3 regions of the Rhizobium sp. 11_C7_N12_5 genome follow, and region 1 is predicted to be linked to each of the others. Evidence: riboswitches for the same ligand, from Rfam matches in the RefSeq annotation. Region 1 holds a riboswitch; each other region holds the start of a gene.
The links. A riboswitch is a leader RNA that binds a small molecule or an ion and turns the genes downstream of it on or off. The one in region 1 is predicted to bind cobalamin.
Positions count from the first base shown of each region.

Region 2: it holds a riboswitch for cobalamin, as region 1 does, so the genes downstream of both, AB8B29_RS28055 (ABC transporter substrate-binding protein) here and AB8B29_RS02175 (aromatic ring-hydroxylating oxygenase subunit alpha) in region 1, are expected to answer to the same signal.
Region 3: it holds a riboswitch for cobalamin, as region 1 does, so the genes downstream of both, nrdH (glutaredoxin-like protein NrdH) here and AB8B29_RS02175 (aromatic ring-hydroxylating oxygenase subunit alpha) in region 1, are expected to answer to the same signal.

Region 1 covers NZ_JBPWPY010000001.1:458,648-463,611, reverse strand. Annotated here, with positions in the region: gene AB8B29_RS02180 (hybrid-cluster NAD(P)-dependent oxidoreductase) at 1-412, opposite strand, end outside; gene AB8B29_RS02175 (aromatic ring-hydroxylating oxygenase subunit alpha) at 415-1,659, opposite strand; cobalamin riboswitch at 1,757-1,961, opposite strand; gene AB8B29_RS02170 (ACT domain-containing protein) at 2,179-2,592, opposite strand; gene AB8B29_RS02165 (DUF6656 family protein) at 2,697-3,308, shown strand; gene AB8B29_RS02160 (L-threonylcarbamoyladenylate synthase) at 3,367-4,341, shown strand; gene AB8B29_RS02155 (FAD-binding oxidoreductase) at 4,471-4,964, shown strand, end outside.
Region 2 covers NZ_JBPWPY010000002.1:1,912,066-1,917,029, reverse strand. Annotated here, with positions in the region: gene AB8B29_RS28070 (helix-turn-helix transcriptional regulator) at 492-1,079, opposite strand; gene AB8B29_RS28065 (hypothetical protein) at 1,436-1,795, shown strand; gene AB8B29_RS28060 (methyltransferase) at 1,768-2,475, opposite strand; cobalamin riboswitch at 2,739-2,996, shown strand; gene AB8B29_RS28055 (ABC transporter substrate-binding protein) at 3,162-4,178, shown strand; gene AB8B29_RS28050 (FecCD family ABC transporter permease) at 4,179-4,964, shown strand, end outside.
Region 3 covers NZ_JBPWPY010000002.1:1,879,600-1,884,563, reverse strand. Annotated here, with positions in the region: gene AB8B29_RS27915 (hypothetical protein) at 1-1,074, shown strand, start outside; gene AB8B29_RS27910 (acyltransferase family protein) at 1,655-2,800, shown strand; cobalamin riboswitch at 3,059-3,279, shown strand; gene nrdH (glutaredoxin-like protein NrdH) at 3,533-3,754, shown strand; gene nrdI (class Ib ribonucleoside-diphosphate reductase assembly flavoprotein NrdI) at 3,766-4,161, shown strand; gene nrdE (class 1b ribonucleoside-diphosphate reductase subunit alpha) at 4,149-4,964, shown strand, end outside.

The sequences.
Region 1 (4,964 bases):
CGGACCCGGCTGACACGAAGAGATATTTCTCGCCGGGATGGCGGATATGGCTGAAATCGCCGAGGGGACCGAAAGCCTTGATGCGCATGCCGGGCTTGAGGTTCTCGAACATCCAGCGCGTGCCGATGCTGTCCTTCTGCGCCTTGACGGTCACGGCGACCGAAAAGGGCCGCGACGGTGTCGACGACAGCGTATAGGTGCGCATGACCGGCTCGGGCGCCGTCGGCAGCTCCAGCGTCACGAACTGGCCCGGCAGGTAACGGAACCAGTTGTCCTTGTCGGACCCGAATGTGAAGGTCATCACATCGGGCGCTTCCGGCGTGACCGAGAGGCATTCGAGCAGATGCTGCCTGTCGCTCCAGGGCTGCATCTGGTCGAGATGTCGATGACGGAGGGAGACGGTCATGTTCATGCTCAGGCAACCGCCGACAGCTTGGCCTGATCGCCCTGCAGCCGGTTGATCATGAAATTCGAGTACCACTCGACGAACTGCATGACGCCGCCTTCATGGATTTCCGAATAGGGACCGGGCTCGTAAGCAGGCGAGCGGATGCCGAAGGCATTTTCCTCGACGATGCGGCGGTCCTGATCGTTGGTCTCAGTCCAGACGTGAGTAAGCTCTTCGAGATCATAATCGACGCCTTCGACCGCATCCTTGTGCACCAGCCATTTGGTGGTGACGGCGGTTTCCTCGGCGTTGAGCGGAAGGACGCGGAAGGAAATCGCGTGATCGCCGAGCATGTGGTTCCAGGTCGTCGGGTAATGGAACAGCAGCATCGTACCGATGTTGTTGATCGTCACATCGGGCGAGAGCGGCCGCTTGACGGCATTCTGGCCGGACATGGTGTAGCTTTCGGCCCCTTCGATCAGCGGCATGCGTGCGGTGCGGAACTGTCCGTCCGGCGAGATCTTGAATTCGCTCGGCAGGCCGGCAGCTTCACAGCGCTTCCAATGAGCTGTGATCACGGGATCGCTCATTGCCCCCTGCACGCCGCTCACCGTCGGCGCTTCCGAAAAAGTGCGGCAGAGTTCGGGATGGTTGGCAGCGCAATGATAGCACTCGCGGTTGTTTTCCCAGACGAGCTTCCAGTTGCCCTTCTCGATGATGGTGCTCTGGAAGGCGACCTTGGCCTCGCTGAGGCGATGAGGGGCTATGTAGGGCTCGATCGTGGCGCGAACCGGCGCGAAGTCCGGCGCATTCTGCGCAAGGCAGATGAAGATATAGCCGCCGACGCTTTCGCAGTGAACCGATTTCAGCGAGTACTGGCTCTTGTCGAAATCCTCGGCCATCTGGCGGGCGAAGAGCAGCGAGCCGTCCAGCTCGTAGGTCCACTGGTGATAGGGGCAGACGAGCTTTGCCGACGAGCCGCGCTCGGTCGTGCAGACCCGCGAGCCGCGATGACGACAGCTATTGTGGAAGGCACGGATGACCTGATCGCGACCGCGAACGATGACGACGGGATAATCGCCGATCTGGACGGTGAAATAATTACCCGCGCGAGGCACTTCGCAATCATGGCCGATGAACAGCCAATCCCGATAATAGATCATCTCCATATCGAGCTTGAAGTAATCCGGGTCAGTATAGAAGGGCTGCTCCAGGCTGAAACCCTCACGGCGATTCTTCAATTGCCGCAGAACATTGCTGCTGATATCCATTTGCCTATCCTTGCGCAGTACCAAGAAACGGGCGAAGGACATGCACGGCCGGTGGGAACGGCCCAAAGCAATGTCCCGACCGCCCGCCGCGGTCAGTAAACCATATGTGCCCAAGGCTGGTTTCCGGGCTCTGGAGCGGCCCTGTCGCCAGGACCCCATGGCACCTTCCCAGGTCGACCCGACCCAGTGGCTTTATCCGCCATGCCTTACTCCACCACCGTTGCGGGGGCAGCGCCGGATTTTGACCGGCTTCCCAATTCTCCGCCTCCCTAGCAGACGGCACCTTGAGATTGATGACATCATAGCTCTCGGCCCCTTCAGCCGCTGCGCTACAATGCGACATCGGCTTCGAAATTGGCGACAGACGAAACGAGACGCCCGGACGGTTGCGCATAGCGGCAATATAGGAAGACAATTCAATCTCTTATGCATCGCCGTGGGATGCAGGAATAGTGATCCTCCCACCTCTCGCGAGCGACGCTTTATTCTGAATGCGACAGGTCCGCCGATGGCAGGCGATCAAAGGCGCGCGTGCGCCTGCGAAAGCGCCTGCAGCGCCGCCACCGCACGGCCGGCATCAACGGCCGGAACGAAGATATGATCGTGATAGTAGGCGGCGACGACATTGGCGCTGATGCCCTCATTTCCCAAGGCCGTGGCAAAGGCTGCGGTCAGGCCGACCGCCTCCAGCGAGGAATGGATATCGAGCGTGATCATCCGCATGGCGGGGGCCGTCGGAAGCCCTGCCTGCCGCGCTGCTTCCAGAGGAAGGATCAACGTCACTCCCTCCCTTTCCCGAAAGAGCCCGATCGGCTCCAGGTGAATATGATCGGCGAGCGCCGAAGCCGGCACGCTGCAATAGACGAACTCGCCCTCGGCAAGATTCGGCTTCATGTCCGCCAGCAGCAGCTTGAGATCGGTAATGCCGGGCATGATTCTGATCCTTTTCAACGATCCGCCAGCAAGAGCGCGCGCTTCAGCCCGGCTCAAGCTAGACGATCTATCATTCGGCATCCAGACCTCGATGGCGAGCCGGCATGGCAAAACTCAGATATTTCGATGCCAAGAAACCCGCCAACCCGGAGCCGGTACCGCCGGCGGCGGGGTATACGGAATTTCTCCGCACCGGCCGCATCAATCGCGACAAGACGCATTGGCTCGCCGAGGAGCGACGTTACCTCACGTTCGAGGAAGTGGCCGAACGCACGGCGAGCAAGCTGCGGAACGCCGGCGAGACAACCCATGGCCGTCTCAACAGCTTTCACCAGTCGATCCGCTTTCCGAAATTGATCTTCCATCACACCCTGCGGGATACGCCGCATCTCGGCTATTGCCACGTCACCGCGGCGCGAACGCAATTCGCGAAATATGAGGAGGTAAGCTGGGCCTTCTACATCGCCAATTTCTTTGCCCGCCTCGGCCAGAACGACAATTTCTTCGAAGACATCAGCCTGAAATATTCGCGAATGTATTTCGCCGTCGCCGTCCATCCGGACAAGGAAGCGTCGGAAAAGAAGCTGACGATCAATCGCGACATCCGGGGCAACGGAGTGCTCTTCCACACCCATGATCCGCAGACCGCCATCCGCAACGTCCTGCTGCTCGGCGCCCGCAACGAGCAGCTTCGCGACATCATTCGCCAGCTTTGATCATTGATCCGAAAACTTGAAAAGCATAAGAACGGCCTGAACTGCAAACGGGCAGGCCATGGCGCGACACATAGACATCCTTGAACATCCGCAAACGGCGATAGAGGTCGCCTCGGCAACGCTTGCCGAGGGGTTGCCGATCGGATTGCCGACGGAGACCGTCTATGGGCTTGCCGCCGATGCCACCAATCCGGCCGCCATCACCCGTATCTACGAAACCAAGGGCCGGCCGCGCTTCAATCCGCTGATCTGCCATATGAGCGATCTGGCCATGGCTGAACGCTACGCGATCTTCGATCCCATCTCCCGCAAGCTGGCGGAAGCCTTCTGGCCCGGTCCGCTGACGCTGGTGCTGCCGCTACGGCCTGAAAGCGGCATCCATCCGCTGGCGACCGCCGGTCTCGACACGGTCGGCATCCGCGTGCCGCAGGGCTTTGCCGGCGAGTTGATCCGCGCCTTCGGAAAGCCTCTGGCCGCCCCAAGCGCCAATACGTCGGGCAAGATCAGCGCCACCAGCGCCGATCATGTCGACGACGACCTCGGAGAGCGGATCACGCTGATCCTCGATGCCGGCGCTTCGGTGGTGGGCGTCGAATCGACCATCGTCAAGGTCGAGGACGGCGAGCTGCGGCTGCTGCGGCCGGGCGGATTGGCGGCGCGCGAGATCGAACGGATCGCGGGCAAGGCCGTGAAGCGCAAGAGAGGTGCGGCACCTGCCATCGAAGCACCCGGCATGCTTGCTTCGCATTATGCGCCGGGCGCAGCCGTGCGGCTCGATGCGACCGATGTTTCGCCGGACGAAGCTCTGATCCGCTTCGGGACACCCGCGATTGCCGGCATCGAAAATGCCGTTGCCGTGCTGGATCTCAGCCCTAGCGGCGATCTTTCGGAAGCCGCCGCCAACCTCTTCGATTTCATGAAGCGCGCCGATGCGACGGGTGCCGTGACGATCGCCTTTTCCCACATTCCGGACGATGGCCTCGGCGAGGCCATCAACGACCGGCTGCGCCGCGCGGCCGCGCCCCGAGCATGATCCCCAAAAGTGCGAAGCGGTTTTGGGGATCATGCAAAAGCGAATAGCTGGAACTTGATGACAATTCGAAGAAGATCAGCAAGTTCCAGAGACTAAATCGGCCCGAACCCTATCGGCAAAGGACACACCATGAGCAGCTTCGCCCCCTCCTCCGCCCTTCTCGACCGCTTCGCCGCCATCGTGGGCGAAAAGCATGCGACGCGTGACCCCGTGGAGATCGCACCGCATCTGGTGGAAAACCGCGGCCTCTACCACGGCGCATCGCCGATGCTGCTGAAGCCCGGCTCCGTGGAAGAAGTGTCAGCGATCCTCAAGCTCGCCAGCGAGACCGGCACGGCCATCGTGCCGCAGACCGGCAATACCGGCCTCGTCGGCGGCCAGACGCCGCGCGAGGGTGGCTCCGACATCATCCTGTCGCTGGAGCGGATGAACCGCATCCGCGATATCGATCCGGTCGGCAATACGATGATCGTCGATGGCGGCTGCATCCTGGCGGACGTGCATAAGGCAGCGGCCGAACATGGCCGCATGTTTCCGCTGTCGCTCGGCTCGGAAGGTTCCTGCCGCATCGCCGGCAACCTCTCCACCAATGCCGGCGGCACGGCCGTTCTCGCCTATGGCAA
Region 2 (4,964 bases), on a different contig from region 1:
CCGCCATGGCGGTTTGCCAATTTGCATATACGCAGACTATATTCATCTGTGAAAAGGTCAATAGGAGTCGTTTCGCGTGATCGAAGCACCGGGGAAAGCCGTGAAACGAGGACGCAGCGCCGTTGCGATGCTCCCAAATCCACCAATGTTGCTTCTTGAGGGGGTGTGATTGACTGGTTTTGATCGTTCACATAGGGCTTGCGACGAGCGACCCGCATTCGCATGCGGGCAGGGTCAAAGTCCCGGAGCATACCATGCGTCCTGCCGGAATCGAACGCCCGCTGATGAAGGCGACGGTCGGCCGACTAGCCTATCAGCCACCAAAACAGCGTCCCGAATACACAAATGTACAACGCGATGCGGACGAGACCCTCGTTCACGTTGCCTTTTCCAACGATGAATGTGGAACAGTCTTCTTGCATAATTGTCCCGCCTTGCTTGACAACGCTCTAACGAAATTTCTGTCGTGGCGGTCGCGCCTCAGCCGGCGTCTAGTGCGGCGAAATGCGATAAGCGCAACGGCGAGCGCCGTGAAGAATGTGCTCCTCACGTTCTACCGTGCAGCCGTCGCCAAGGACATCGCGAAACACCGCCAGTTCCGATCTGCAGAAGCCCTGGCAGGTCGTTGCGGCCGCGCATATCGGACAGTGGTTCTCGATCAGGAGCCATGCGTCGCCTTCATTCGTCCGACGCCATTCGGCCATATAGCCTTCGGCGGATCGTTGCGCCGCAAGGGCTGCAATGCGCGCCTCGAGATCATCGACGCCTTCGAGGACGGCCGAATAGGTGGCTCGCGTCTCGCCTTCTCTTGCGGCAATCAATTGGTCAAGCGCGGCTTCACCGAGCGTGTTGCGAACCGCCTTGATCAGGCTGACGGCAAGCTCTCCATGCGTATCGGGAAAAAATCCGTGCCCGCGCTCCGTCAGCTCCCACTCCTGTTGCGGCCGGCCGACGCCCTTGGCTTGAGAACGAGCCTCGACGAGGCCATCCGCTGCCAGCTTGACAAGCTGCTGGCGCGCATTCTCCCCGGTTGTTCCAAGAGCAGTGCCAAGCGCCGCAGAGGTTTGCGAACCGCGCATCTTCAAAAGCGTGAGAATCCGCTCGGATGCGGGCCGCCCCTGGCGCTTCTCCGCTTCCGTGTCAGTCGAGCCAGCGAGGTAATATTCCAAAGCCATGCTTGGTATATAGTCGAGCCGCGAACAGCCATCAATCCCGATGGGCACCTCTAACTCGACTTTGGATGATGATTCAATTTCACCGCGCACAGATGCCTGACCGGATTGCCTCTCCATCAACTCGATATTCGAGCCGGAGCGATACCGTTATATGCGGAAAAATATAATGCTAGCGGTTAGGCCTCTTCCAGGAGAATCCCATACTCAGACTCCATCGCCCGATCCCCGTCGCGAAAATCGCTATTGCACTCGGCAGCATAGTGTTCTCGACGCCCGCCTGGGCTGACCGTGTGGTGACCGATCAGATCGGCCGTCAGGTGCATATTCCGGATGTCGTGAACCGCGTCATCATCCTGCAGCACCAGACCCTCAACATCGCCGTCCAGCTCGAACCGCTCTGCGGCATCGCGGTTCGTTCGGCGAAACTCGGCAGCGGCCGGTGGGAGGAAACCGCTTTCGCGCCGCTGTGCCGGCAAAGGGACAGGAAAGGAAGCTGTCGCGACAGGGGCAGGAGATATTGCGAGACGCCGGATTTGTTTCGATCGACTGATCCGAATAGCCTGCCTGTGCATCGAAATGCCCGCTGGTGGGATCAAGCCCTGACGATGTGGATCCCGTAACTCCTCACGCTCTCATCTCCCACGATGTCCCTCATATGCAAGGGCACGTCCGATTCCACCGACCAGCGGTCTTTTACAACAAGGTGCTCTGGAAGATGGTCGACGATGCCCGAGATGACCTTTTCGTAGTCTACAATGATCGCTTCGCGACCGATCAGGCGATCGATCAAACTGGCATCGCTCGCCACGTGGCCGTTTTCGCAAAACCAATAGGATATGAGGTCCAGCTCCGAATTCGACGGCAAATCGGGAGGCAGGGTCTGGTTGAGAAAGCTGAAATCGCCGGCGCAACCGGAATCCGTCAGCACCGTTTGCGCGATGTTCAAGTGTAAGGGCGATTGATCGACGAAGGTCAGGTGCAGCCTCGGGTTCGTAGCGAGAAATGCGAACGTCAATCCGAAGACGCCCGAGCCGCAGCCTAGGTCGCGCACGTTTTCGTATTTCACCGGTTCGATATTCGCGGAGAGCAAAGCTAGGCAGCATTTGAGAGCGTTTTTAATTCCATACGCTTTCGTAAAAGTCTCAGCCTGCGTCTCGTGGTCAAATATGAAAATTCTTGCTGCGCTTTCGACCTCTTCTCTGAGCGCCAAAGCCTCCTGATCGGCTTTGAAGATTCCCGACTTTGCCTGCAACGCCGCGGCCAATTCAGCCAGCTCGACCGGAAACGTCCCCTGTTGCATTTTCATCCATCATTTTGGTTAGGCTCACGCCGTCTGGTGAGCAGTGATAATGTCGATATATTGGCCCGCAGGGCGTTTTAGATATGAATTCTATTATGCAGATCGATAAATGAACTTCGCCGGATGTGAACGCATCCATTTCATTCTCATACAACGAGACGAGCGTGTTCTTCAATGTCGAGCAACTCGTCGTCGAGGTGGAGAAGAGAAGAAACATTGCGCGGCTTTTGTCGATGGATGTGCTTGACGGCGAGCGGTCGTCCGACATAACTGGATGCGACGGTTCCCCAAGGAAGACTCTACGGGGATTAATAGGGAACACGGTGAGGGCGACCCAAAGGGGACCTAGACCGTGGCTGCCCCCGCAACTGTAAGCGGATTGCCGGTCATCCCGGAGCGACCAGCTTGCTGGTCATCTCCCAGGGTCTTCGGACCATGCCACTGCGCGGAAACGGCGCGGGAAGGCAGATGATTGTCAGACATCCGCGAGCCAGGAGACCTGCCGTCAATCACGATCCAATCAGCCGGGCGGGGATGCCCGGAAAGGGACAGAGAATGATTGACCTGAGCCTTCGATATTACCCGGCACTCTTCGTTCTTGATTGGGATTTCCGCAACCGGCTGCGGTGTGCCTGAGCGCTGTTGCGCTGACGTCACTCAGTTTTTCATCCCTATCGAGATCTTTCATGCGCCATTTTCTGACGACCATTACATTTGCGCTCGGCCTTGCCGGCTTCGCAGCTCCCGGTTTTGCAGCGACCCAGTATCCCCTCACCATCAACAATTGCGGCCAGCAGGTCACCTTTAAAAAGGCTCCAGCTCGGATCCTGTCTATCGGTCAAGGCATGACCGAGATCCTGCTGTCGCTCGGCCTTGCCGACAAGATCGTCGGAACGGCCGTCTGGGTCGGGCCTGTTCTGCCACAATATGCGGAAGCCAACGGCAAGATCCCACGTCTTGCCGATAATGACCCGAGTTTCGAAGCGGTTGTCGGCAAGGAACCGGACCTCGTTGCCGCCGAATTCGAATGGCATGTCGGTCCGCAAGGTTCGGTCGGCAAGCGCGAGCAGTTCTCCGGGCTTGGCATCAACACCTACATCGCGCCGACCGACTGCGTTGCCAAGGTCAATGCCGACGGCGGTGACGGCGTGCGCAAGGAACTCTTCACGATGGACCTGATCTATCAGGAGATCGATGAACTCGCGCGGATTTTCGACGTCGGGGATCGCGGCGATGCGCTGATCGCTGACCTCAAGAAGCGTCAGGCGGAAGCAGTGGCTTCAATTGCCGGCGCACAGGCCAAGAACCTGCCGATCGTGTTCTGGTTCTCGAGCAAGGAAGTCAACGGCGATGCCTTCATCGCCGGCAAGAACAGTGCGCCGGCGTATATCCTCAAGACACTCGGCGCCAGGAACGTCGTGACGACGGAGGAGGAATGGCCGCTGGTTGGATGGGAGACGATCGCGCAGGCCAATCCGGCCGTGGTCGTCATCGCGACGATGGATCGCCGGCGCTACGCGGCCGACGATCCCAAGGTCAAGCTCGATTTCCTCGAGAAGGACCCGGTCACGAGCCAGCTCGATGCAGTCAAGAACAAGCACTTCGTGATGATGGACGCGCAGTCGATGAATCCCACCATCCGGACCATCGACGGCATCGAGACCCTGGCCAAGGGCATCAAGTCCTTCGGCCTGGCGCAATAAATGCGCGGGATCGCAAGACGGCAGAAGCGGTGGGCGCTATTGGCGCTCACCATCGCCGCAATCGTGCTTCTGGCGCTCATGATCAGCCTTGCCGTGTCGATCGGCGAGATTTCCATTCCGCTGGCCACCACAGCCAAGGCCGTTGCGAACCGGCTGCTGGGGACGGATTTCGAGTTGAGCCGTATCCATCAGGGTATCGTCTGGGACTACAGGCTCAGCCGGGCGCTTGTGGCCGCCAGCGCCGGCGCCTCATTGGCGCTGAGCGGCGTGATCCTGCAGGCCATGCTGCGCAATCCGCTCGCCGAACCCTATGTGCTCGGCATTTCAGCAGGCGCCTCGACCGGCGCGGTCTGCGTCATGATCCTCGGTCTCGGCTCGGGAATCCTGGGCCTTTCGGGCGGGGCCTTCCTCGGCGCGATCGCGGCCTTTCTCTTCGTCGGCCTCCTGGCTACGGGCGTCGGCGGCACAAGCGAGCGGATTATCCTGTGCGGCGTCGCCGGCTCGCAGCTCTTCAATGCACTCACCTCCTATATCGTCACCACATCGGCGAATGCCGAGCAGGCAAGGGGTGTCATGTTCTGGCTGCTCGGCTCGTTGAGCGGCGTGCGCTGGCCGGATGTCTATCTTTCGGGGCCGGTTGCCATTGTCGGCTTTGCAATCTGCATGGGACATGTCCGGGTTCTGGACGCCTTCGTCTTTGGCACCGATGCTGCGGCTTCGCTCGGCATTGCGGTGCGGCGTGCACAGATCGTCCTGCTTGGGACGACGGCGCTCATGACGGCTGCG
Region 3 (4,964 bases), on a different contig from region 1:
AAGGTCGCCCACACCCTCTCCGCGATGCAGATCGGCGATATCACGCGGCAAAGGGTCGAGCATTGCCAGGCCGTCTATTCGATCACGGATGCCTATCTTGCCTCCCAGGCGTCCCTCAATCTTTCCGCGACTGATCGCAATCGCATCACGGCTCTGACGACGACCCTCGTCTTCGAGCTGCTCAGCGAGACAACGGACGGTTTCAACCGCGAGACCGCAAAAATCGTCGACAACATTCGTAGCTTCAGGGACGATATCGGCACCCTGCTCGACCTCTATCAAACCATGATGTCGCAGAGCGGGCAGGACGGGCGCAGCCCGATCAATTCGCTGCGCGGTGATCTTTCCGCCGCCCGGGCAGTCGTCGATCGCATTGATGTCGCCGCGGCTGGAGCAAATCGGCTCAGCGAAAAGACGAGCGAGATGGTCAAGGAGCTGACCACGAGCATTCTGACCATCCAGCTCGTGCGTCGGGACATCCAATACATGGCGCTCAACACCAATCTGCGCTGCGGCAAGCTTGGCGAAGAGGGGCGGGCAATTAACGTGGTCGCCGGAGAGCTGCGCTCGTTCGCATCGCTTCTCGATGAAGATGCGGAAAAAATCCTTATCGGGTTGGGCATGCTTGAGGGCCAGACTGCCGGCCTGAAGGACTGGCGGCAGAGCGATGACCAGGATAGTTCGTCGGGTTCCGGTGCGCATATCGATGCCGCTTTGCTGCACATTACCGAGGCTGGCGCATCCATGGATGTCAACGTGAAGGAGCTTCGCCGCTGTGGCGAGGATATGACCTCCAAGGTCGCCGAGGTCGTCAACAGCCTGGATTTCCGGGCGGGAATCGGCGAAACGCTCGCATCCTGCACGGAGGAAGCCGGTCGTGATTATTGCGCTGTCGAGGATTTGATCGGGCTCGAAGCGCCGCTAGCTGCCATTTCGGAGCGCATCGCGAAAATCTATACGATGGCGGCAGAGCGCGAGATACATGCGAGTGTTTTTGGCGTGGCGACAGCTCCGGCCAGTCACGGACCGACGACTGGCAATGATGAGGAGTTGTTTGCAGAGGCTCTCTTCTGATCAGTCAGGTCTGGAAATCACCGAATACGTCCTGCCGGTCAGGAGTTTGACGCGCTCGTCCACTTTGCCGCATAGCAGGACGATGATGTTGCGAAGAAGTAGATCCATCACCGCTGTTGTGGTTGGCGCGCAGTCCTAGAGGGGCGCGCGCGAACCCTGGGGGTGACGAGCGATCTTCCCGGAAGGCGATGGCGCTTGCAACTTGTAGAGCGCGCGGTTCGCCATATGCCGACAGCCCCGCAAGCAAATGCCACAATCTGCGGCCCTCAAATTCCGTCGTCCTTTTTAAGCTGTCGAAAATTATCGACTCTGATCGACCGTTTCATCAGATAGGTTGGCGTGCGCTCGAGGAGGCGGAAGATCCTGTCGCAGTGGCGGCGGAGCAGCTGTCACAATAAGAGCCAAACGAATTCGCTGTATGTTGATGGCCGGGTCGTGCCCAGAAGTCCCGCTTGGTGGTGGTTGCGAGCGGGCGTAGCAGCATCGCTGCAAAGCATTTGAGATCACTATCCTCTATAGGTTGAGTTTTTTAATCGACAACTCAACCTGATCTTAAAGATTATGCCTTATAGCGTGAACCATGGAGGCAACGTCACGTCGGCATGATCTGGATTTTATCAGGGTCGCAGCATTCATGCTGCTGATCGTCTATCATGTCAGCCTGATGTATAATTCCAGGGGCTTTCTTCTGAAGGCACCGGACAGCTCTCCCATCTTTGACATTATCCATCTGTGGACCCACCCTTGGCGCATGTCGCTGCTGTTTTTGATCTCAGGCGTCGTCACGGGGATATTGCTGACACGGCAAACTCCCGAGGTGCTGAGGAAGGCGCGAACGAGGCAGTTGCTGGTTCCGCTGCTGGTTGGAATGCTGTTTCTGATCCCTCCCCAAATGTATGTCTGCCTGAATACCAGCCTGGGGGTCGACATCAGCCTCCGAGACGTCTTCTGGCACTATCTGACCCTGACGCCCATTCCGCTGCCCGACGGACGTGAGGTCAATCTCTTCTGGATGCAGCACCTGTGGTACCTCGCCTATCTCTGGACCTATACCGCAATCCTGACGCTTGTCGTATCGGCCTGGCCGAAGTTGCTGCCCCTCGCGGGGGATCGGCTGACGCCCCGGCTGGCGGGCAAGTGGATACTGATATTTCCCGCCATACTGTTCATCTTGCTCAGGCTCACGCTGCGGCCGGCCTTCCCCCCGACACTCAATATCCTCACCGACTGGTACAGCCATAGTATCTATCTGATGTCATTTCTGCTCGGTGTCGTGATGGCCATGCGCAGCGAATGCTGGGAGGCGGTCGTCGACGCGCGAAAACCCGCCCTGATCCTGGCGCTGGGTTGTGCGGTGCTTCTGACGATGCTCTTCCCGGGCCTGCCTGCCGGCGAGCCTGACATGTGGCAGGCATTTGCGGGAAGGGTGCTTGCCGGCACGTTCCAATGGTGTGCGATCGTCGCAATTCTCGGATACGCAAAGGTCTGGCTGAATTCGGAGAACGCCGTTGTCCGCTATCTGAACAGGGCAGTGCTGACCTACTACGTGCTTCACCAGACGGTCATGTTGGTTATTGCCTACTGGTTGCGTGAGTTTGGGTTGATGTCCGCCTCGTCTTTCATCCCGATCGTGGTTGCGACGCTCGCCGTCTGTGCGTTGTGTTACGAACTGAAACGACGTTTGGAAATCTCCTGGAAAGCCAGGATCCGCGCTGGCATTGCCTAACGCATGGATATCTCGATGTTCACCCGGCATGGGCTCCCTGGAGCAATCTCTCTGGTTCAGGGTTAAGAGGGCGTCCGGTGCGCCGACACTCGGCCCCGGCTTTCACGATATCCACTCGCCGCACATTCCCGAGGTCGAGAAGATGACCGATCTTCTGTCCTTGCCGCGAAAGCGTCTTCGGGACTTAGCGCAGGCCTTATCAACATCTTAAATGAAGGATCGGTGATGGAACCTGTTGACGCAAATTTAACCTCGTCTACTATATATAGTGTTCGAGGTTCCTTCGATTCGCAAGGATTGGAGGCTAAGATGGGAATACGGTCGCCGAGCATGATGCTCGTCAAGCCGTAGCTGCCCCCGCAACTGTGAGCGGCGAGTATTTGTTCTGCATGTGCCACTGAGGAATATATGCCTCGGGAAGGCAAGAGCAAATACTTCGACCCGCAAGCCAGGAGACCTGCCTCGAGCAATAGCGTCCACGGGCGGGGTGTCCGGATGGCGAGCGATGGTTTGCGGCAGCTCGCCGTTGCCGTCGCTTTCCCCGAATGGCCCGCAAAGGTTACTTCGAGGTGTGAAGTCCATGTCTTTGAGTATCCTTATCTGCCTGCACGACTGACGGCCGCCTAAGCGTCCGGCAGTCGGTTGTGCCCGCCGCCATTTTTCAGATTGCCGAACGGGTGTCGCCCGACGCCCGGACGATCTCGCACGCCTGTCATATATACGAGGACATCCATGAGCATTACCGTCTACAGCAAGCCCGCTTGCGTCCAGTGCACCGCGACCACACGCGCCCTCGACCGCCAGGGTATCGATTACACCATCGTCGACGTGTCCACCGATACTGAAGCCTACGAGCTGGTGCAGGGTCTCGGCTATCGTCAGGTCCCGGTCGTTATCGCCGGCGAGCAGCATTGGGCTGGCTTCCGCCCCGACATGATCAGCGCGCTCGCCTGAGGAACCGGGCGGTGGGCGAGATCGTCTATTTCTCCAGCAGATCTGAGAACACCCATCGCTTCGTTGCCAAGCTTGCCTTGCCGGCCGCTCGCATTCCGCTCGGCGCGGGTGAAGAGCTTCGAGCGGCCCGTCCTTACGTTCTCATTGTCCCTACCTATTGTGGTGAAGGGGGCAAGGGTGCCGTGCCCAAGCAGGTGATCCGCTTCCTCAACGATGCGGATAACCGTTCAAACATCCGCGGGGTCATTGCCGCGGGCAACAGCAACTTCGGGGCGACGTTTGGTATCGCCGGCGACATCATCTCCACCAAATGCCGGGTACCGTATCTGTACCGGTTCGAGCTTTTGGGCACGGAAGAGGATGTCGTGAATGTCAGACACGGATTGGAACGATTTTGGACACGCTAAGCTCTTCTTTGTCGCGGCACGCGGCCGAAAAACCGCTTCACACTTTTTCTCATCCCGCGAGCGACCGGCCATCGAAGGTCACGGAAACGGCATTGGATTATCACGCCCTCAACGCCATGCTGAACCTCTACGACGAGCAGGGTGGTATCCAACTCGACAAGGACCGCTTGGCGGCCAAGCAGTATTTCCTCCAGCATGTCAACCAGAATACGGTGTTCTTCCATAACCTGCGGGAGAAGCTCGATTACCTGGTGACGGAGGGCTATTACGAACGGGAGGTGCTGGACCAATATTCCTTCAACTTCGTGCGCGATCTCTTCGATCATGCCTATGCGAAGAAGTTCCGCTTTCCGACGTTCCTCGGCGCTTTCAAATATTACACCAGCTATACGCTGAAGACCTTCGACGGAAAGCGCTATCTGGAGCGCTATGAAGACCGTGTCTGCATGGTAGCCTTGGCGCTGGCGCGCGGCAGCGAGCAGCTTGCCCATGACATGGTGGACGAGATCATTTCCGGCCGCTTCCAGCCGGCGACGCCCACCTTCCTCAATGCCGGCAAGAAGCAGCGCGGCGAACTGGTTTCCTGCTTCCTGCTGCGCGTAGAAGACAACATGGAATCGATCGGCCGCGCCATCAATTCCGCGCTGCAGCTTTCCAAGCGCGGCGGCGGCGTGGCGCTGTCGCTCACTAACATCCGCGAGGCCGGCGCGCCGATCAAGCACATCGAGAACCAGTCTTCCGGCATCATCCCGGTGATGAAGCTGCTCGAAGACTCCTTCTCCTACGCCAACCAGCTCGGAGCC